DNA from 3 places in the Xanthomonas sp. F1 genome. Region 3 is predicted to be linked to each of the others. Evidence: riboswitches for the same ligand, from Rfam matches in the RefSeq annotation. Region 3 holds a riboswitch; each other region holds the start of a gene.

Region 1 (6,615 bases), on a different contig from region 3:
CGGCCTGGGCCTGAAGACCTCCGAGGCCATCGGCCAGCTCGCCAAGCACCAGTTCGAAGCGGCGACCGAACAGGCCACGCCGAAGGCCAAGCCCGCCGCCAAGTAACACCCGATTCGACGTCGCTGCGGTCCGCCGCCCGACGCACCCTCGGTCTGCATGGGTCCCTCCCCCCGTGCAACCCCAGGCCCGGTAGATCCCTCCCTCTACCGGGCCTTTTTTGTGGGCGGGATTTGGGAGTGGGGATTGGGGATTTGCCGATTTCGCGCGCTGCTGGCTTTCCTTGTGGGAGAGGCTTCATCCCCCCGATGCTTCGTCAGAAACCGGCAGATCTCCTTCTTCTATCGGGCTTATCCATGCGCGTGCACCGAGCGTGGAACCGGGTAGTCGGATTAGCCCGTCGCGCAGTGCCGGGACGTCTTGTGTTTGTGGGAGGGGCTTCAGCCCCGACGCCTCAGCAAAGACGCGTCGGGACTGAAGTCCCTCCCACAAAAGGCGGTAGTGCGGCGCGCGCCCCAGCGATCGATCAGCCGGGCGACATTCCCGCCCACGGTTGCAGCTCCGCGGCCAACTGCGCGGCCTGCGGTTGCGGCCGGTACGGCAACCGTCCCCAGCACGGTATCGGCAACCGCGCGCGCAGCATCGCCATGTTGTCGTCGATGCGCTCCATCGCCGGGTCGATCTCGTTGCCGATCCAGCCGATGCACTGCAGGCCGTCGGCGGCGATCGCCGCGGCGCTGAGCCGGGCGTGGTTGAGGCAGCCCAGACGCAGGCCGACCACCAGCACCACCGGCAGCCGCAGCGCGCGCGCCAGATCGGCCTGATCCAGCGTCGCCGACAGCGGCGCCGCCCAGCCGCCTACGCCTTCCACCACCACCACGTCGGCCTGCGCGCGCAGGCGCGCGAAGGCAGCCACGATCGGTGCCAGTTCGAGTTGCACACCGGCATCGGCGGCGGCCAGTTCCGGCGCCAGCGGCAGCGGCAGCGCGTACGGGTTGAGATCGTCATAGTGCGGGCGCGGTGCGCTGGCCTCCTGCAGCGCCAGTGCGTCCTCGTTGCGCCAGCCGTCGGCCTCGCGCGTGCAGCCACTGGCCACCGGCTTCATGCCCACCGCGCGCTGGCCGCGCGCGCGCAAGGCATGCAGCAGCGCGGTGCTGGCGATGGTCTTGCCGATGCCGGTATCGGTGCCGGTGACGTAGAAGGCGGGAACAGCCATGCGAAACCCTGTCGGTTGGCCGGCGGGACGCGCGGCGGCGCGCAGGATAGCCGGGCGCGCCGCGCGCGTCAGCCGCCGCGGTGCCGACGGACGCAGCGCGCTGCTAGACTCGCGCGATGTTCGCCTCGTCCTCGCTCACCGGCAGCAAGCCGGAACAGTACGCCCAGTTGCTCGACCAGGCCCGTGCCCTGGTCGCCGGGGAGCCCGACCGCATCGCCAATGCCGCCAATCTGGCGGCGCTGGTGTACCACGCGCTGCCGCGGCTGAACTGGGTCGGTTTTTACTTCCACGACGGCAAGGAACTGGTGGTGGGGCCGTTCCAGGGCCTGCCCGCCTGCGTGCGCATTCCGCTGCACAAGGGCGTCTGTGGCGCGGCCGCGAGCAGCGGCCAGACCCAGCGCATCGACGACGTGGAGGCGTTCCCCGGGCACATCGCCTGCGATGCGGCCTCGCGGTCGGAACTGGTGGTGCCGCTGCTGCGCGACGGCGCGCTGGTGGGCGTGTTCGACCTGGACAGCCCCGACCTGGCCCGCTTCGACGCCGACGACCAGCACGGCCTGGAAGCGATCGCCCAGGTCTTCGTCGACAGCCTGCAATGAGCACGACCAAGCTGCGCAACATCGGCCCAAAGAGCGCGGCCTGGCTGCGCCAGGTCGGCGTGCGCACGCAGCAGGACCTGGAGGCGGCCGGCGCGGTCGGCGCCTTCGTCAAGGTCAAGCGCGCCGGCTTCAAGCCCAGCCTCAACCTGCTGTACTCGCTGGAAGGCGCGCTCAGCGGCTGCCACTGGCAGGACCTGTCCGAGGCGCGGCGCGCGCAGTTGCTGGGCGAGCTGGAGACCGCGACGGCGGCGCTGCCGGCGCAGCGCGGCCTGCAGGTCGCCGGGCCGGTGGCGACGACGCATTTCGACCGCGACGACACGCGTGACGACGATGACGCTGGCGGCGCCTACGCGTCCGACACGCACGACACGCCGGTGGGCGACCACCACGGCGACGACGACGGCCACGGCGCGCACGCCGACTGAGCCGCGCGGGCAGCGGCGATCGCGTACAATCGCGCCGCTTCAAGGTGACCCGCCGGCTCCGGCCAGCGGGTTGAAACGGGAAGCCGGTGCGTCTTGCGACAAGGCCGGCGCTGCCCCCGCAACGGTAAGCGATCCGCGCTGACGACCTGCGCCACTGTGCCTGGGCATGGGAAGGCGTCGCAGCCGGGAGGTCCGCCTCCCCGATCGCCAGCCCGGAGACCGGCCTTGCAGTTCACTGGTTGCGATGCGGAGGGCGTCGCGGCGTGCCGCGCCGCGTCCGGCGCCGTCCGCTTGCACCTTCCGTTCGCGACTCCCTTGCCGTCACAGCGCGCAGCCGCGCGCCGGAGTTGCCACCCATGTCGTCCCGCCTGCTTTCGGTCGCGATCGCGACCGCCCTGTCCCTGCCCGCGCTGGCCCACGCCGCCGACGCCGCCACCGACCTCGACCAGGTCCTGGTCACCGCCACCCGCACCCAGATCTCGGTGGAGGACAGCGTGGTGCCGGCGCAGGTCATCGACCGCGCGGAGATCGAGCGCAGCCAGGCCACGTCGCTGGCGCAGCTGCTGCAGGGCCGCGCCGGCATCGGCGTCTCCAACCAGGGCGGTCTGGGCAAGCTGACCACGCTGAACCTGCGCGGCAGCGAATCGGACCACGTGCTGGTGCTGGTGGACGGCGTGCGCATCGGCTCGGCCAGCGCCGGCCTGGCCGCGTTCCAGGACCTGCCGCTGAGCCAGATCGAGCGCATCGAGATCGTGCGCGGCCCGCGTTCGAGCCTGTATGGCTCCGACGCGATCGGCGGCGTCATCCAGATCTTCACCCGCCGCGGCGGCCAGGGCTTCCAGCAGAACCTGAGCCTGGGCGGCGGCAGCCACGGCCTGCGCGAGGCCGGTGCCGGCTTCAGCAACCGCGGTGAGCGCGGCTGGCTGGCCGTGCAGGGCGGCTACCAGAAGACCGACGGCATCAATGCCTGCAACGGCTCGGCCACGCTGTTCGCGGGCTGCTTCGTCGACCAGCCCGACCGCGACGGCTACCGCAACGTCTCGCTGAGCGCGCGCGGCGGCTACGCGTTGACCGACACGCTGCGCATCGAAGGCCAGGCGCTGAACATCGACAGCCGCAACGAATACGACGGCGACGCGCTGTTCGCCGGCAACGAGGCCGACAACACCCAGCAGGTGTTCAGCGGCAAGCTCGACTGGACCCCGTCCGATCGCCTGCACCTGGCCGCGCAGCTCGGCCGCAACGTCGACGACGCCGACAGCTACTACCGTGCGCCGGGCGCACGCACCCGCAGCTTCGTCAGCACCTTCGACAGCCGCCGCGACACCGCCGCGCTGCAGGGCGACGTCACCCTGGCCGAAGGCCACCTGCTCAGCGTCGGCAGCGACTGGCAGCGCGAGCACGTCACCAGCACCACCGCCTTCGACGTCGACAGCCGCGACAACACCGGCGTGTTCGCCGAGTACCAGGGCCGCTTCGGCGCGCAGCAGGTGCAGGCCAGCGTGCGCAGCGACGACAACGAGCAATTCGGCGAGCACACCACTGGCAGCCTCGGCTGGGGCCTGGCACTGGCACATGGCCTCAAGCTCACCGCCAGCGTCGGCACCGGCTTCAAGGCGCCGACCTTCAACGACCTGTACTACCCGTTCGCCGGCAATCCGGAACTGAAGCCGGAGCGCTCCAAGAGCGGCAACCTCGGCATTGCGCAGTACGCCGACAGCTGGAACTGGACCTTCAACGCCTACGAGACCCGGGTCAAGGACCTGATCTCCTACGATGCGGTCAGCTTCCTGCCGGTCAACGTGGACGAGGCGCGGATCCGCGGCGCCGAACTGACCGGCTATGCACTGCTGGCCGGCTGGGAGTTGTCGGCGCAACTGAGCCACACCGATCCGCGCAACCGCAGCGACAGTGGCAATCGCGACAACTGGCTGGCGCGCCGCGCGCAGAACACCGCGCGCCTGGACGTGGACCGCGGCATCGGCCCGGTCAAGCTCGGCGTCACCGTCTTCGGCAGTGGCCACCGCTTCGACGACGCGGCCAACCGCGTGCGCCTGGCCGGCTACGGCACCGTCGACCTGCGCGCGGAATACGCGTTCACCCCAGACTGGACGCTGCAGGCAAAGGCCAGCAACGTGTTCGACCGCGACTACCAGACGGTGAACTGGTACAACCAGCCGGGTCGTGAGTACGCGCTGACCCTGCGCTACGCGCCGGCAGCGCGCTGAGTCGGTGTCCCGCGCTGCGCCGGCGGGCGTGGCGCGGGGCAACAGCGCGGAAAACACGCGCGTCTTTTTTGTAGGAGCGGCTTCAGCCGCGACGGGCTTTCCCGGGGAAGCCCGTCGCGGCTGAAGCCGCTCCTACGAAAGGCGGCGGTATGTGCGAACACGCCGGATGTAGATGCGTGCATTTTCAAGCGCGCGCATGCGCGATGCATCGCGCAGTTGGTCGCCCGCGATACGGGCCGCTGGCTGCCGAACGCAAACACCCGCCCTCGTACTCATGCATCGCGACGCAAACCTGACAGTTCGGCGCGCGCTACGCGCCCGGACCCTCACCCCAACCCCTCTCCCGGGGGGAGAGGGGCGTACTGCGTCATCGACTGCAGGAGCGGCGTCAGCCGCGATGGGCGTTCCCGGGAAAGCCCGTCGCGGCTAAGCCGCTCCTACGACACAGCTGGATCTTCGCGCTGCGCCGGGGCGCTGCGCAGCCATCGTGTCAGCGCAGTCGCAGCAGCTCGCGCAAATCATCCATCAGCAACACCACGTCGGCCGTTGCCAGATCCAGATCGCGCGGATAGCCGTAGCGCACCAGCGCCACCGGCATGCCGGCGGCGTGGCCGGCCTGGAGGTCGGTTCCCGAATCGCCAACCATCAAACAGCGCGCCGGCGGTTGCGCGAACTGCTGCGCCAGGTGCAGCAGCGGCGCCGGGCTGGGCTTGCGCTCGGGCAGGCTGTCGCCGCCCAGCACGGCAGAAAACAGATCGGCCACACCCAGATGGCGCAGCAGCGGTGGCACCATCGCCGACGGCTTGTTGGTGCACAGTGCCAGCGTCACCCCAGCCGCATGCAACTGCGTCAGCGCCTCGGCCGCGCCGGGATACAGCCGCGGACTGCGCAACAGGCATTCGGCATAGTGGCGCATGAAGGTCGGCATGACCGTCTCGATCGGCGTGGCGTCACCGGCATGCCGCCACGCGATCTCGACCAGCTTGCGCACGCCCTCGCCGATCCAGCCGAGCACGGTCGCCTCCGGCACCCGCGGCAAGCCGAAGTCGGCCAGCGTGCGGTTCAGCGCCTCGGCAATGTCGGCGCCGCTGTCGACCAGGGTGCCGTCCAGGTCGAACACCACCAATGCATACGGAAACGTCATGTCGTACCAATGCGGGAGAAGAAGTCCGCATTGTAGGTGGCGCAGAGCCGCTATGCGGTCGCGGCAAACAAGCACAGGCGACGCGCGTTTCCGGCCCTGGCTTACCACGCGCGCGAGCGCATGACGCCACGCGCACATCACCAATGACGCCCCCCATGTCGCAAGCCAAGCGTCCCTGAGCGCGCGACAAGGTCGGCCAGCATGACCACAGGATCGGGCAACTGCTCCAATCCGTACAGCATGCCCATGTGGGAGGGACTTTAGTCCCGACACGGGAGGGGATGAGGACCGCGTTCCTGGTTCGCACGCGTCGCCTTGGTTGCTTCAACCGATGCGCCGGTGACGGTGCGACCGTCGTGGTGCCGCCTGGCCAACGGACGAAACAATCCACACACCGGGCAAAACACGGTACGGCCTCCGCGCGCGACCGCCTCACCCGAACAAGCGCCCCTGCGCCTGCCCCGGCTCACGCTCGTGAAAGCCGGACAGGCCCACACCGACCAGGCGGTAGCGGGTGGACGTTGGCAGGTCCACGCGCTCGCGCAGCGCTAGGGCGATGTCGATCAAGGCCTGCAGCGAATCCGGCGGCTGCTCCGGGGTGAAGCTGCGGGTGAGGATGCGGAACTGCGCGGTCTTCAGCTTCAGCACCACGGTGCGCGCGATGCGCTCGGTGCGGCGGGTGGCGTTCCAGGTCTTCTCCGCCAGTTGCCGGATCGCCGGCTCCAGTGCGTCCAGCGCCAGGTCCTCGGCGAAGGTGTCCTCGGAGGAAATCGATTGCACCGGCTGGTCCGATTCCACCGGGCGCTCGTCGATGCCGCGCGCGCGTTGGTACAGGCGCAGGCCGAAGCTGCCGAAGCGGGCTTCCAGTTCTGCCTCGCTGCGTGCACGCAGGTCGCCGACGGTGACGATGCCCAGTTCCGACAGCTTGCCTTCCATCACCTTGCCCACGCCGGGCACCTTGTTCACCGGCAAGGGGGTCAGGAACGCCTCCACGCGATGCGGACG
Region 2 (6,615 bases), on a different contig from region 3:
CGAGATGCAGAGCGCCGAGTACCTGTCGGCCGCACACCGGGTCTGAGCGCGGGACCGACGGCGCGCGCTCAGCGCACTGCGCCGGCCGCGCACAGCCCGGCGACGAAGCGCGGCATCAGGCCCGCGCCCGCAATCTCTTCCAGATAGGCGGCCGCCAGGCAACTGGCGCCGCCTTCGCGGTGCGCGCAGCGGGCCGGACCGAACGCGCCGTCCTGCGGCAACTACCGGTCCATCGCCTGGCGCTGCGCCACCGACATCCCGTCCCGAAAGGTCTCCTCGGCATCGAGCAGGTCGGCCGGGGTGAGCCGGTCGGTCGGCAAGCCGGGGCACTGGCGACGGGTTTCGCGGGCCAGCGCGTCGACCAGCACCGGGCCGGCGGGCAGGGTGTTCGGCACGACGGCGGCGGGCGCACCGCCAAGCACGGCCAGCAGCAGGAACGATGCGCGCATGCGGAAACTCCTCGGGCTGCACGGCAGCGTAATCCTGCGCCAGCGGCGGGCGCAGTGGCAGGCCGCCGACCGCTTCAGCCGGAAGTTAGCGCTGAAAAATATCGCTTGCGATTGAGTAGCGCGCTATGTAATATCTCCCCCATGGACCGCACCTCTCCCCCCGACGCCACCGCGCTGCTGAAGCTGGACACCCAGCTGTGCTTCGCGCTGTATTCGGCCAACCTGGCGATGCACAAGCTCTACCGCGGGCTGCTGGGCGAGCTCGGCCTGACCTATCCGCAGTACTTGGTGATGCTGGTGCTGTGGGAACAGGACGGCTGCAGCGTCTCGGACATCGGCGAGAAGCTGTTCCTGGATTCGGCCACGCTGACCCCGCTGCTCAAGCGCCTGGAGGCGGTCGGCCTGCTGACCCGCCGCCGCGCCGCCGCCGACGAGCGCCGCGTGCTGATCGCGCTGACCGCCGAAGGCCAGGCCCTGCGCGCCCGTGCGCAGGCGGTGCCGGAAGGCGTGCTGTGCGCGGTCGCCTGCGACCTGCAGCAACTGACCCGGCTCAAGCAGGATCTGGAAGAAGTCCGCGGCAAGCTGCAGGCCGCGGCCTGAGCGGTTCCCGCCCCCGATCACCCCATCCCCTCTAACCCATGGCGCCGCGGCGCCGCCCTCCAAGGAGAACCACCATGGCTTCACCGACCACCATCGTCTACACCGCCACTGCCACCGCCACCGGGGGCCGCGACGGCCGCGCCGCCACTCCGGACAAGGCGTTGGACGTCAAGCTGTCGACCCCGCGCGAGCTGGGCGGCGCCGGCGGCGACGGCACCAACCCGGAGCAGCTGTTCGCGGCTGGCTATTCGGCCTGCTTCATCGGTGCGCTGAAGTTCGTCGCCGGGCAGGAGAAAGTGAAGCTGCCGGCCGAGCCGAGCATCGAGGGCCATGTCGGCATCGGCCAGATCCCGGGCGGCTTCGGCATCGCCGTGGAGCTGCGCATCGCCGTGCCGGGCCTGGAGCGGGCGACGCTGGAATCGCTGGTGGAGAAGGCGCACCAGGTGTGCCCGTACTCCAACGCCACGCGCGGCAACATCGACGTCAAGCTGGTCGTGCTCGACTGAGTCAGCGGAAGGTTTGGGCCGGCGCCTGCGCCGGACCTTGGCGACACGCAACGGGCGGCCACTGGCCGCCCGTTCGCGTTGCGGGAGCGGGCGGCCGCGCGTGCTGCCATGCACATTGAGACCGCCTTGCGTCAATGCAATAGTGTGCGCTTCATCAAGTCGAGCGCGCCATGCTCAGTTCCGCCTACAACGCCGAGACCGTCGCCGCCTTCATTCAGGGCGCGCGCCGTGTGCTGGTGCTGACCGGCGCCGGCATGTCCGCCGAGAGCGGGGTGCCGACCTTCCGCGGCCAGGACGACAGCCTGTGGTCGCGCTTCGATCCCGAGCAACTGGCCACCGAGGACGCCTGGCGCGCCGACCCTGCACTGGTCTGGGGCTGGTATCGCTGGCGCATGGCGATCGTGGCGCTGGCGCAGCCGCACGCCGGGCATCGCGCGCTGGCGCACCTGGCCGAGGTCCGCCACACCACGCTGGTGACCCAGAACGTGGACGACCTGCACCAGCGCGCCGACAGCGAGGTCGCCGCGCACGTGCACGGCCGCCTGTCGGCGCTGCGCTGCAGCGACTGCGGCCAACCCTGGCGCGGGCTGCTGCCGCCGGTGGACGTGCACACGCCCAGCCAGCGCCTGGCGCCGCCGGTGTGCGCGGCCTGTGGCGGCACGGTACGCCCGGGCGTGGTGTGGTTCGGCGAGGCGCTGCCGGCGATGGAGTGGACGCGTGCGCAGACGGCGGCCGACGCCGCCGACCTGGTGCTGGTGATCGGCAGTTCCGGCCTGGTCTATCCGGCCGCCAGCCTGCCGCTGCAGGCCAAGGAGCGCGGCGCCTGCGTGGTCGAGATCAACCCCGAACCCAGCGCGCTGTCGGCGCGCGCCGATCTGCACTGGCGCGACAGCGCGGCGGTGGCCCTGCCATTGCTGTTGCAGCAGTGCCTGGTGGCCCGATGAGGCCGCTGCACGTTGGAGATTGCCTTCGATTGCTTCGGTCGGCCACCCAAGGAGTGTGATGATGGGCATCAAACCTGGCCCCAAGCGCATCGCAAAGAGCACCGGCAAGCCGGATCGGCGTCAGCGAGACAACAAGGACATTCCGGGAAACACGAAGTCCCTCAAGCCGCGCAAGCACAAGAAAGGCGACTGAGCCGGCCGGCGGGGCGGATGGCCGGGAGGGCGCGCGCCCGGGGGCCGGCGGGCCGTTTCGATGGCATCTCGCCGCTCTCCGAGGACCGGCTTCACGGCCCCGTTACGGCCGCGGACGTTCTCCGCGGCGGGGCCGAAACCGGCGGCCGACGGCAAACCGTTGGCAGGCTTAGGTTTTCGTAATTTGACCCATATTTAGCGTTGACGTCGTCGAGCGACCACACTATCTTGGGGTGGTCGGTTCCGGCGGCCACAAGCCGCGGGATCAAAAGGGAAGCCGGTGCGGCGTGCCAACGCCAACTCCGGCGCTGCCCCGCAGCGGTAATTGGGAACGAACCCGTCATCCGCACTGAGGCGCCCGCCTTGGGAAGCGACGGGCTAGGAACCGGCCACGGCCGTTGCCCATCAGCCCGAAGACCTGCCGACAGCCGCGCGAAGCACACCGCGCGGCGCCGACCGCGCGCTCTCCGGGGGGAGAGGGTCGGTGCAGCGTTGACCGCCCGCAGGCCTGGTGCCTGCGCCGTTTGCAGTCTTCGCGACACCGCCTGCCCACCTGCGAACCCGGTCGGACCGCTGCCTGCGAGGGTCGGGCGGCCGCGTGCACCACGCTTGGAGACCTTCATGAGCCAGACCCACAGCCTGCCGGCCACCGCGTCCGTCGACGCCGCCGTCGACCCCTCGACTGCTGCCGCTACCGCCACCGCCCAGCCGGAGCCGGCCAGCAGCGAGCCGAGCAACGACCAGCGCGCCGTGACCTGGATCGTCAAGGACGGCGGCAACCGCCGCATGGCCTTCGACCGCTCGCGCCTGCAGCGCACCCTGGACCGGATCCACGCCGAGTTCCCGCAGCTGGACGTGAGCGACTACGAGCGCAAGGCCTTCGCCTTCATCGAGAAGAAGGAAAGCCTGTCGGCCGACGACATGGTCGACTACCTGATCCGCGAGGCCGAGTCGCGCGTGGACATCGCCACGCCGGAGTGGGAGTACTTCGCTGCGCGCCTGTACCTGGACCGCCTGTACAAGCGCGCCAGCAAGAATCGTTTCTACGATGCCGGCGAGAAGTACGGCTCCTACGTCGGCCTGCAGGAAAGCCTGGCCGACCGCGGCGTGTACTCGATCGACATCCTCAAGAACTACTCCAAGGACGAACTGGCCGAAGCCGGCCGCATGATCGATCCGGAGCGCGACAAGCTGTTCGCCTACAACGGCCTGTACCTGCTGGCCACGCGCTACCTGGCCACCGACAACTCGCGCAAGGTCTACGAACTGCCGCAGGAGCGCTGGCTGACCATCGCCCTGTACCTGATGCAGGACGAGAAGCCGCGCGAGCGCCGCATGCAGCTGGTCGGCGAGGCCTACTGGGCGCTGTCCAACCTGTACATGACCGTGGCCACGCCGACCCTGGCCAACGCCGGCAAGATCGGCGGGCAGCTGTCGAGCTGCTTCATCGACACTGTCGACGACAGCCTGCAGGGCATCTACGACTCCAACACCGACGTGGCGCGCGTGTCCAAGCACGGCGGCGGCGTCGGCGCCTACCTGGGCTACGTGCGTTCGTCCGGCTCGGCGATCCGTGGGGTCAAGAACTCCAGCGGCGGCGTGGTGCCGTGGATCAAGCAACTCAACAACACCGCCGTGTCGGTGGACCAGCTCGGCCAGCGCAAGGGCGCCATCGCCGTGTACCTGGACATCTGGCACCGCGACATCGAGGCGTTCCTGGACCTGCGCCTGAACAACGGCGACCAGCGCCTGCGCGCGCACGACGTGTTCACCGCGGTGTGCGTGCCGGACATCTTCATGGAAGCGGTGGAGCGCCGCGGCGAGTGGTACCTGTTCGACCCGCACGAGGTGAAGGAGGTCAAGGGCTGGTATCTGCAGGACTTCTTCGACGAGAAGCGCGGCGAAGGCAGCTTCCGCGCCCGCTACGAGGAAGTGGTGGCCGACGAGCGCATCGGCCGCAAGGTGGTCAAGGCCATCGACATGTTCAAGCGGATCATGGTCAGCCAGCTGGAGACCGGCAACCCGTTCATGTTCTATCGCGACGAAGTCAATCGCATGAACCCGAACAAGCACCAGGGCATGGTGTATTCCAGCAACCTGTGCACCGAGATCCTGCAGAACATGAGCCCGACGCGGGTCATCCAGGAGATGATCAGCGGCGACCAGATCGTCACCACCAAGCAGGCCGGCGACTTCGTCGTGTGCAACCTGTCCTCGGTGAACCTGGGCCGCGCGGTCACCGCGCAGCCGGACCTGCTGTCGCCGGACATCCTGGAGCGGCTGATCCGCGTGCAGGTGCGCATGCTCGACAACGTCATCGACCTCAACGAGCTGCCGGTGCCGCAGGCCACCATCACCAACCAGAAGTACCGGGCGATCGGCCTGGGCACCTTCGGCTGGCACCACCTGCTGGCGCAGAAGGGCATCGACTGGAATTCGCCGGCGGCCGAGGAGTACAGCGACACGCTGTACGAGCGCATCAACTACCTGACCATCCAGGCGAGCCTGGCGCTGGCCAAGGAGAAGGGCGCGTACAAGGTGTTCAAGGGCAGCGACTGGCAGAACGGCGAGTACTTCAGCAAGCGCGGCTACGACAGCGCGCAGTGGCAGGAACTGGCCGCGCAGGTGAGCGTGCACGGCGTGCGCAACGCCTGGATGGTGGCGGTGGCGCCGAACATGAGCACCGCGCAGATCGCCGGCTCCACCGCCTCGATCGACCCGATCTACAGCGCGTTCTACTACGAAGAGAAGAAGGACTTCCGCCGTCCAGTGGTGGCGCCGGGCCTGACCGTGGACACCTATCCGTACTACGAGAAGGGCGCCTACAAGGTCGACCAGTTCGCCAGCGTGCGCCAGAACGCGCGCCGCCAGCGCCACGTCGACCAGTCGATCAGCTTCAACTTCTACGTGCCCAGCGGCATCCGCGCCAGCACCCTGCTGGACCTGCACATGACCGCATGGAAAGAAGGCCTGAAGACCACGTACTACGTGCGTTCCAACGACATCGACATCAGCGAGTGCGAGTGGTGCTCGAGCTGATCGCCGGCGTCTGACGCCACCAGCGCGCGGCGGCCCATGGTCGCCGTGCGTTTCGCATTCCCGCGCCGCCTGCCGGCGCCGTTCACCCGACTTGACGAAGCACATCCATGGCCATCGCGCTCGACCGCATCAAGATCCTCGAACCGCTGCACCCCAACCGTTCCACCGGCATCATCAACGGCACCACCAGCGGCATCCTCAACTGGAACGACATCCCGTACCCGTCCTTCTACCGGGCGTACAAGGAGCTGTCGACCAACTTCTGGATCCCCGACGAAGTGGACATGAAGGGCGATGCCAAGCAGTACGGGGAGCTGTCGGCGCGCGAGAAGAACGCCTACGACTCGATCATCGGCCTGCTGGCCACGCTGGATTCGCCGCAGACGCGCTTCATCTACAACGTCGCCGAATACATCACCGACCCGGCCGCGCACGCCAACGCCGCGATCATCGGCCAGCAGGAAGTGATCCACAACGAGAGCTACTCGTACGTGCTGGCGTCGATCGCCGGCCTGGCCGACCAGAACCGCGTGTTCGAGATCGCGCGGACGCATCCGACCATCATCGCGCGCAACCAGCCGATCATGCAGGCCTACGACGACTTCATGCGCGAGAAGACCGCAGAGACCCTGCTGCGCTCGCTGATCCAGTCCTCGATCCTGGAAGGCATCAACTTCTATTCCGGCTTCGCGTATTTCTACAACCTGGTGCGGCAGAACCGCATGACCGGCACCGGCAAGATCATCAGCTTCATCAACCGCGACGAACTGGCCCACACCAAGTTCATCAGCGAGCTGATCCGCGCCATCATCGGCGAGAACGCCGAGCTGCAGACCAACGAGCTGACCGACTACGTGCACCAGGCCTTCGAACACGCGATCTGCC
Region 3 (6,615 bases):
TTCGCGGATCGCCGGCTCGTCGATCTGGATCACGCCGATGCCGGCCGCCTCCAGGTCGCGCACCTCGTCGCGCAGCGCCAGCGCGATCTGCCGGCAGGTCTGCGCGCGCTCCTGGTCGTCGCGCACGAACGACCACTGCAGCACCGTCACCGGCCCGGTCAGCATGCCCTTCATCGGCCGCTCGGTCAGCGACTGCGCGTACTGGGTCCAGCGCAGCGTCATCGGCGCCGGGCGCCGCACGTCGCCGTAGATGATCGGCGGCTTCACGCAACGCGAGCCGTAGCTCTGCACCCAGCCGTGCCGGGTGAAGGCGAAGCCGTCGAGTTGCTCGCCGAAGTACTCGACCATGTCGTTGCGCTCGAACTCGCCGTGCACCAGCACGTCCAGGCCCAGTTGCTCCTGCGCGCGCACGCAGCGCTCGGTTTCGGCCGCCAGGAACGCGTCGTACGCGGCATCGTCGAGCTTGCCGGCCTTGTGCTGCGCACGCGCCTGCCGCACCTGTTCGGTCTGCGGGAACGAGCCGATCGTGGTGGTCGGATACAGCGGCAGCCGCAGCGCCGCCTGCTGCGCCTGGTGGCGCTGCGCGTACGGCGACTGCCGGCGGCCGGCGTCGTCGGTCAGCGCGTCGACCCGCCGCGCCACCTCGGCGCGGTGCACGCGCGCCGAGGCGCGGCGGCTGGCCAGCGCATCGCGCGCTTCGGCCAGTGCGACCTGCGCCTGCGGCTGGTCGTCCAGCGCGTCGGCCAGGGTGCGCAGTTCCTGCAGCTTCTGCCTGGCGAAGGCCAGCCAGCCGACCAGTTCGCGGTCCAGCTTGGTCTCCTGCTGCAGATCCACCGGCACGTGCAGCAGCGAGCACGACGGTGCCAGCCACAGCCGCTCGCGGCCGACATGGCCGGCGGCGTAGCGGGCCAGGGTCAGCGCGTTGTCCAGCGGCGTGCGCCACACATTGCGGCCGTTGACCAGGCCGGCCGAGAGCACGCGCCCGGCCGGCAGCGCCTGCAGCACCGCGTCCAGTTGCGCCACGCCGCGCACCAGGTCCACGTGCACGCCGTCCACCGGCAGCGCCATCGCCAGTTCCAGGTTGTCGCCCAGCTCACCGAAGTAGCTGGTCAGCAGCAGCTTCGGCCGTGGCGCCTGCGCCAGGACGTCATAGGCGCGGCGATAGGCGGCGCGTGCGGCGTCGTCCAGGTCCAGCACCAGCGCCGGTTCGTCGAGCTGCACCCAGCCGGCGCCGGCGGCATGCAGGCGCTGCAGCAGTTCGGCGTACACCGGCAGCAGGCTCTCCAGCAGTGCCCAGCGGTCGCTGCCGTCCACGGTCTTGGACAGCGCCAGGAACGTCACCGGCCCGATCAGCACCGGCCGGGTCTGGATGCCTTGCGCCTTGGCTTCCAGGAACTCCACCACCGGCTTGTCGCCGCGCAGGCGGAAGTGCTGGCGCCGCGCCAGCTCCGGCACCAGGTAGTGGTAGTTGGTGTCGAACCACTTGGTCATTTCCAGCGCGTGCAGGTCCAGGCCGTGTTCCTGCGTGCCGCGTGCCATCGCGAAGTAGCCGGCCAACGGATCGGCATCGGCCAGCGCGCGGTAGCGCTGCGGGATCGCATCGAACAGGAACGCGGTGTCGAGCATCGCGTCGTACAGGCTGAAGTCGTTGCTGGGCGGCACGTCCACCCCGGCCTCGCGTTGCAGTTGCCAGTGGCGCAGGCGCAGGTCGCGTGCGGTGTCCTGCAGTTGCGCGCCGTCGATGTCGCGGCGCCAGTAGCGTTCCAGCGCCTGCTTGAGCTCGCGCCGCGCACCGATGCGCGGGAAGCCCAGGTTGGTCACGATCGTCATGTTGCGTTTCCTCATTGCGTTCAAGGGCATTGAGGAACGAAGGAACCGCGCGCCGCGCGTCCCGTTCGCACGGACCGCCCGCCACGCCAGCGACCTTCGCCCCCGCGGGCGAACCGGTACCGCGCGGGCAGGCGGACGGCGCGGCGCGGCGCACGGCCGGGTCGCGGTCCGGCCGCCTCCCCGCGGAGGCGCCAGGTCGAATCGGAGGACGCACGGTCCTCCGGCCGGGGCCGGTATTCGGGCTGATGGACACGCGCACCGTGCCGGCTGCGCACCTACTGTCCGTCGCTTCCCAGGCCGGCATGCGCCGGCCCAGTGCCATTGACGGAGGTCGTTTCCATTCACCGCTGCGGGGCAGCTCCGGAATGGGCAGGCGCTTGCGGCGCCGGCCGTCACCGGATTCCCGTTTAAATTCATCCCTTCATCCGAATGAAGCGATGAATACCTTCGGCGAGCGCACGATAGGCCGGATGCGGCGGGCGGTCAAGGGCGTTGCACACTCGCCGCGTGGTGGCGAGCGCCGGCCGGGGCATGCGGCGAGGGGGCGCAGCGTTTCCTGCCGTCTCGCCGTGGGGAGGTGCGTGGCTGCGCAGGTGCGTGCGGTCCGTCGCGGCGACTGCGTCGCTGCTTGCTGGCCATGTTTCCCCGATAGACTCTGGCGCGTTCTCCGACGCAGACATGGCACGGCGTGCCGATGCGCTGCGTTGCCCCCGCCATTGCTTCGCCAAGGTCAGCCTGGATGTCCAGAATCCCGCCGTTCCGTTCGTCGTTGCGCGCCTCGCTGCTCGGGCTCGCACTTGCTGCAGGTGCCGTGTCTGCCGATCCGGTCGGCCCGCCGGGTCCGGGTGCGTCCACCTCCGCGACGGTGCCCTTTTCCACCGCGACGATCGGCGAAGCCACACGCCCGATCATCGAGGTGCAGTTGAACGGTCACCCCAGCAAGATGATGGTGCACGCGAACGCGTCGCTGTATGTGCAGGTGATCCATCGCATCGCCAGCCAGGTCGGCGTCAGCGACCTGCGTCATCAGGGCGCGTTCGGCATCGAGTCGCCCGGCAAGGTCAGCACGCTCGGACGCGACGAGGGCGTTCTGGATCGGCTTACGATCGGCGGCGCCACCGTGACGAACGTGCCGGTGTCGGTCTTCGAGACGCCGGAACCCGACGCCGACGTGGGCATGCTCGGCATCGGCTGGCTCCGCGCGAACCGCGTGGTCCTGGACTATCCCGGCAAGCGCATCCTGGTCAGCCCGGATGCGACGCAGACCTCCAACTTGCGCACGCGCTTGCTTGGTGTCGGCTATGTGGCGCTGCCCATGCAGTTCGACGAGAAGGCGAACCGCTACGTCGTCAGAGCGACGCATGGGCGGGTAGAGCGCGCGATGGTCGTCAGCACGGTCGGCAATGTCGTCGTCGACGAGGCGTTCGCGCACCAGGCCGGCGTGAAAAAGGGCGCGGTCGCCGGGGAGATGTACGGTCCGAAAGGTGCACAGCTCCACCGCTATCGCACCAAGCAGCCGGTCGTCGTGGGGATCGGCACGTGGTCGTCCAAACCGGTGAGCGATGCCGCCATCGAGGATGTCTACGCCTATGCGAGCCAGCCACGTCCGGACGGCGAGGCCAACGGCGGAATGCTGGGCGCGGATTTCCTGACCAACGCCGGTGCGGTGATCGACTTCGGCGGCAAGACGCTCTATCTGCGCAGGTAGCCGGCGCGACCCAAGAACGGCCATCGTGCGGCCGCCTTTTCGCGGAGGCGCCAGGTCGCACAGGAGAGCGCACGATTCCCGGCCGGGGCCGGCTTCGCGCTTGATGGGCCGGCGCACTGTCTGCGCGCCCCGTCGCTTTCCGGTCCGACGTGCGCCCGGCCCAGTGCCACCGATGGAAGCTGTGACGTGGCCGCGGTACTGGCCAGCCTCGGCGGGCCGCCGCCGGCCAGCGTGCTGGTGATCTTCGCCCATGCCCGGGCGTCCCCGCCAACAACGTCGTCAAATCCCCAACCTGATCTTGCTGCAGTTCGGCATCAACACCCTGGGTCAGATCGGCTGAGGCACGCCGATCCGCGCACGTGGACGCTGATCCCTGGCGGCGGCGTGCTCCCGCGCTGTTGCCGTGGCACGCGCCGCCAATGCGGCGAGTACGAGCGTCAGAGTGCACACACCAACGGTAATGACCGTGCGCACAACGTCAGCGCTACGCTACGTCTTTCCCGGCTGACGTGTGAGCAGCTCCGTTGTCCGCGTGCGCCGCATCGAACGCTTGGCGACACGTATGGAAGTCTTCGGCCCGCTCGACGACCCAGGTCCACATGGGAATCATCAGGATGAGCAGGTCCTTGCCCAGGGGCGTGATGGTGTACTCCACGCGGGGCGGGACCTCTCCGAAATCGTGCCTGCTGATCAATCCGTCCCGCTCCAGGTGACGAAGGGTTCGCGTCAGCATGCGCTGCGTGATTCCCCGCATTCGGCGCGCCACATCGGCATGACGCAGCGTTCCGTAAACGCCAAGCGCGTGAATGATGCCGAGCGACCAGCGATTGCCCGCATGCGACAGCACCTCGCGCCGCAAGCCGTCGTCGTCTGCGCTCATGCCATCGCATATCGACTGCGAATGTTGCAGCAGTGCCTCGGAACTCATGACTGGAGCGATCGGTATCATGCGTGTGCCTTCTTATGCGCTGTCTGCACGGGAGGCAGAATCGGCGCCATCGTACACACACGTGGTCATCCGATGTCCTCCCAACAGCACAGTGCACCCTCCAGGTCCATTCTTGTCCTTGGCGCCGGCGAGCTTGGCTTGCCGGTCATTCGCAACCTCGCCCAACTCGCCGGACAGCACCTCGGAACACGCGTCAGCGTCATGCTGCGCCAAGCGTCCATCGACGCCCAACGACCCGAAAAACGCGCGGTGGTGGAAGAAATCCGCGCGCTTGGCGTCGAGACCATCGCCGGCGATCTGGTCGCTGCCTCCGTGGACGAACTGGCCGCCATGTTCTCCCGGTTCGACACCGTCATCGGCTGTACCGGATATGCCGCTGGCCGCGACACGCCGATGAAGGTCGCCCGTGCCGCAGTCGCATCGGGGATTTCGCGCTACTTCCCCTGGCAATTCGGCGTGGACTTCGACGCCATCGGTCGCGGTGGACCGCAGGATCTGTTCGACGCTCAACTGGATGTGCGGGAGTATTTGCGGTCGCAGTCGGCGGTGGACTGGGTGATCATTTCCACCGGGATGTTCACCAGCTACCTGTTCGAACCCGATTTCGGTGTGGTCGATTTCGCGGCAAAGCGAATCCATGCGCTGGGGTCCGCAGACAATCGCGTCACCTTGACCACCCCGGACGATATCGGCGCGATGACCGCGCGCATCGTGTTCCATTCGCCGTTGATTCGCAACGCGATCGTCTACCTCGCTGGCGACACGATTCGTTACGGCGAACTGCCGGGCATCCTGGAGCGCGCGCTCGGGCTACATGTCGACCTGTCGGTCTGGAGCGTCCCGCAGTTGATGCAGGAACTGGCGCAGGATCCTGCGAACATGATCAAGAAGTACCGCGCAGCGTTCGCCCAGGGCAAGGGTGTTTCATGGGAGGTCGAGCGGACCTTCAACCACATGGTCGGTGCCCGACTGCAGGATGCCGCGGGCTGGCTGCGGGCGAATGTCCGCCTGACCTGAACGCCACCGGCGCCGCATTGCGGGATAATGGCCCTTGTTATCGATGCGGCGGCCGTGAACGCGCCGCCAACCCCACCAGCGCATGCATACGCCGAACACTCACGAAATCCGCCTGTCCGTGGCCCCGATGATGGACTGGACCGACCGCCATTGCCGGGTGTTCCACCGGCTGCTGGCGCCGTCGGCGCGGCTGTACACCGAGATGGTGCACGCCAATGCGGTGGTGCTGGGCGATCGCGCGCGGCTGCTGGATTTCGATGCGGCCGAGCATCCGCTGGCGCTGCAGCTCGGCGGCAGCGAGCCGGCGCTGCTGGCGCAGGCGGCGCGGATCGGCCAGGACTGGGGCTACGACGAGGTCAACCTCAATTGCGGCTGCCCGTCCGACCGGGTCCAGGCCGGACGCTTCGGTGCCTGCCTGATGCGCGAGCCGGCGGTGGTCGCCGAGTGCGTGGCGGCGATGGTCGAGGCCGTCGACATCCCGGTGACCGTGAAGTGCCGGCTGGGCGTGGACCAGGACGACGACTACGCGGTGTTCCTGGCCTTCGTCGACCAGGTCGCCGCCGCCGGCTGCGGGCTGTTCGTGGTGCATGCGCGCAACGCCTGGCTGCAGGGGCTGTCGCCGAAGGAGAACCGCGAGGTGCCGCCGCTGCGCTACGACTGGGCGCACCGGCTCAAGCGCGAGCGGCCGCAACTGCAGGTGGTGCTCAACGGCGGCCTGGCCGCGGTGGAGACGGCGCAGGCGCAGTTGCAGTCGGTGGATGGGGTGATGCTGGGCCGCGCCGCCTACCACGACCCCTACGTCCTGCATCGGCTGGATGCGGCCCTGACCGGCGCTGCGCTGCGTCCGCGCGCCGAATTGCTGCGCGCTCTGCGGCCCTACGTGGAGGCGCGCCTGGCCGAGGGCCTGGCGCTCAAGCACATCACCCGCCACTTGCTCGGCTTGTTCCACGGTCAGCCCGGCGGTCGTGCCTTCCGCCAGGTGCTCAGCGAAGGCGCGCACCGGCCGGGCGCGGACTGGGCGCTGCTGGAGCGGGCGCTGGCGGTCACCGACGGGGCGGCGCGCGCGGCCGCGTGATCCGGCGGGTTCAGTCGGAAACTAGCGGGGCGCCGT

Evidence for each region. Region 3 has a riboswitch for cobalamin ahead of metE (5-methyltetrahydropteroyltriglutamate--homocysteine S-methyltransferase). Riboswitches for the same ligand answer to the same signal wherever they lie in the genome.
Region 1: linked by a shared signal. The riboswitch ahead of btuB (TonB-dependent vitamin B12 receptor) and the one ahead of metE (5-methyltetrahydropteroyltriglutamate--homocysteine S-methyltransferase) in region 3 are both predicted to bind cobalamin.
Region 2: linked by a shared signal. The riboswitch ahead of GGR71_RS19530 (ribonucleoside-diphosphate reductase subunit alpha) and the one ahead of metE (5-methyltetrahydropteroyltriglutamate--homocysteine S-methyltransferase) in region 3 are both predicted to bind cobalamin.

What each region holds. Positions count from the first base shown of each region.
Region 1 is NZ_JACHOK010000003.1:85,859-92,473, reverse strand. It holds gene GGR71_RS09340 (phasin family protein) at 1-106, shown strand, start outside; gene bioD (dethiobiotin synthase) at 525-1,214, opposite strand; gene GGR71_RS09330 (GAF domain-containing protein) at 1,331-1,813, shown strand; gene GGR71_RS09325 (TfoX/Sxy family protein) at 1,810-2,238, shown strand; cobalamin riboswitch at 2,264-2,480, shown strand; gene btuB (TonB-dependent vitamin B12 receptor) at 2,595-4,466, shown strand; gene gph (phosphoglycolate phosphatase) at 4,957-5,610, opposite strand; gene dinB (DNA polymerase IV) at 6,043-6,615, opposite strand, start outside.
Region 2 is NZ_JACHOK010000013.1:5,582-12,196, reverse strand. It holds gene zapE (cell division protein ZapE) at 1-46, shown strand, start outside; gene GGR71_RS21235 (hypothetical protein) at 69-221, opposite strand; gene GGR71_RS21230 (hypothetical protein) at 222-449, opposite strand; gene GGR71_RS19545 (MarR family winged helix-turn-helix transcriptional regulator) at 591-1,049, shown strand; gene GGR71_RS19540 (organic hydroperoxide resistance protein) at 1,124-1,555, shown strand; gene GGR71_RS19535 (SIR2 family NAD-dependent protein deacylase) at 1,726-2,499, shown strand; gene GGR71_RS21225 (hypothetical protein) at 2,561-2,692, shown strand; cobalamin riboswitch at 2,913-3,131, shown strand; gene GGR71_RS19530 (ribonucleoside-diphosphate reductase subunit alpha) at 3,313-5,730, shown strand; gene GGR71_RS19525 (ribonucleotide-diphosphate reductase subunit beta) at 5,838-6,615, shown strand, end outside.
Region 3 is NZ_JACHOK010000010.1:21,245-27,859, forward strand. It holds gene metE (5-methyltetrahydropteroyltriglutamate--homocysteine S-methyltransferase) at 1-1,830, opposite strand, end outside; cobalamin riboswitch at 2,042-2,295, opposite strand; gene GGR71_RS17775 (pepsin/retropepsin-like aspartic protease family protein) at 2,570-3,538, shown strand; gene GGR71_RS17780 (winged helix-turn-helix transcriptional regulator) at 4,023-4,466, opposite strand; gene GGR71_RS17785 (aromatic alcohol reductase) at 4,560-5,504, shown strand; gene dusA (tRNA dihydrouridine(20/20a) synthase DusA) at 5,587-6,579, shown strand.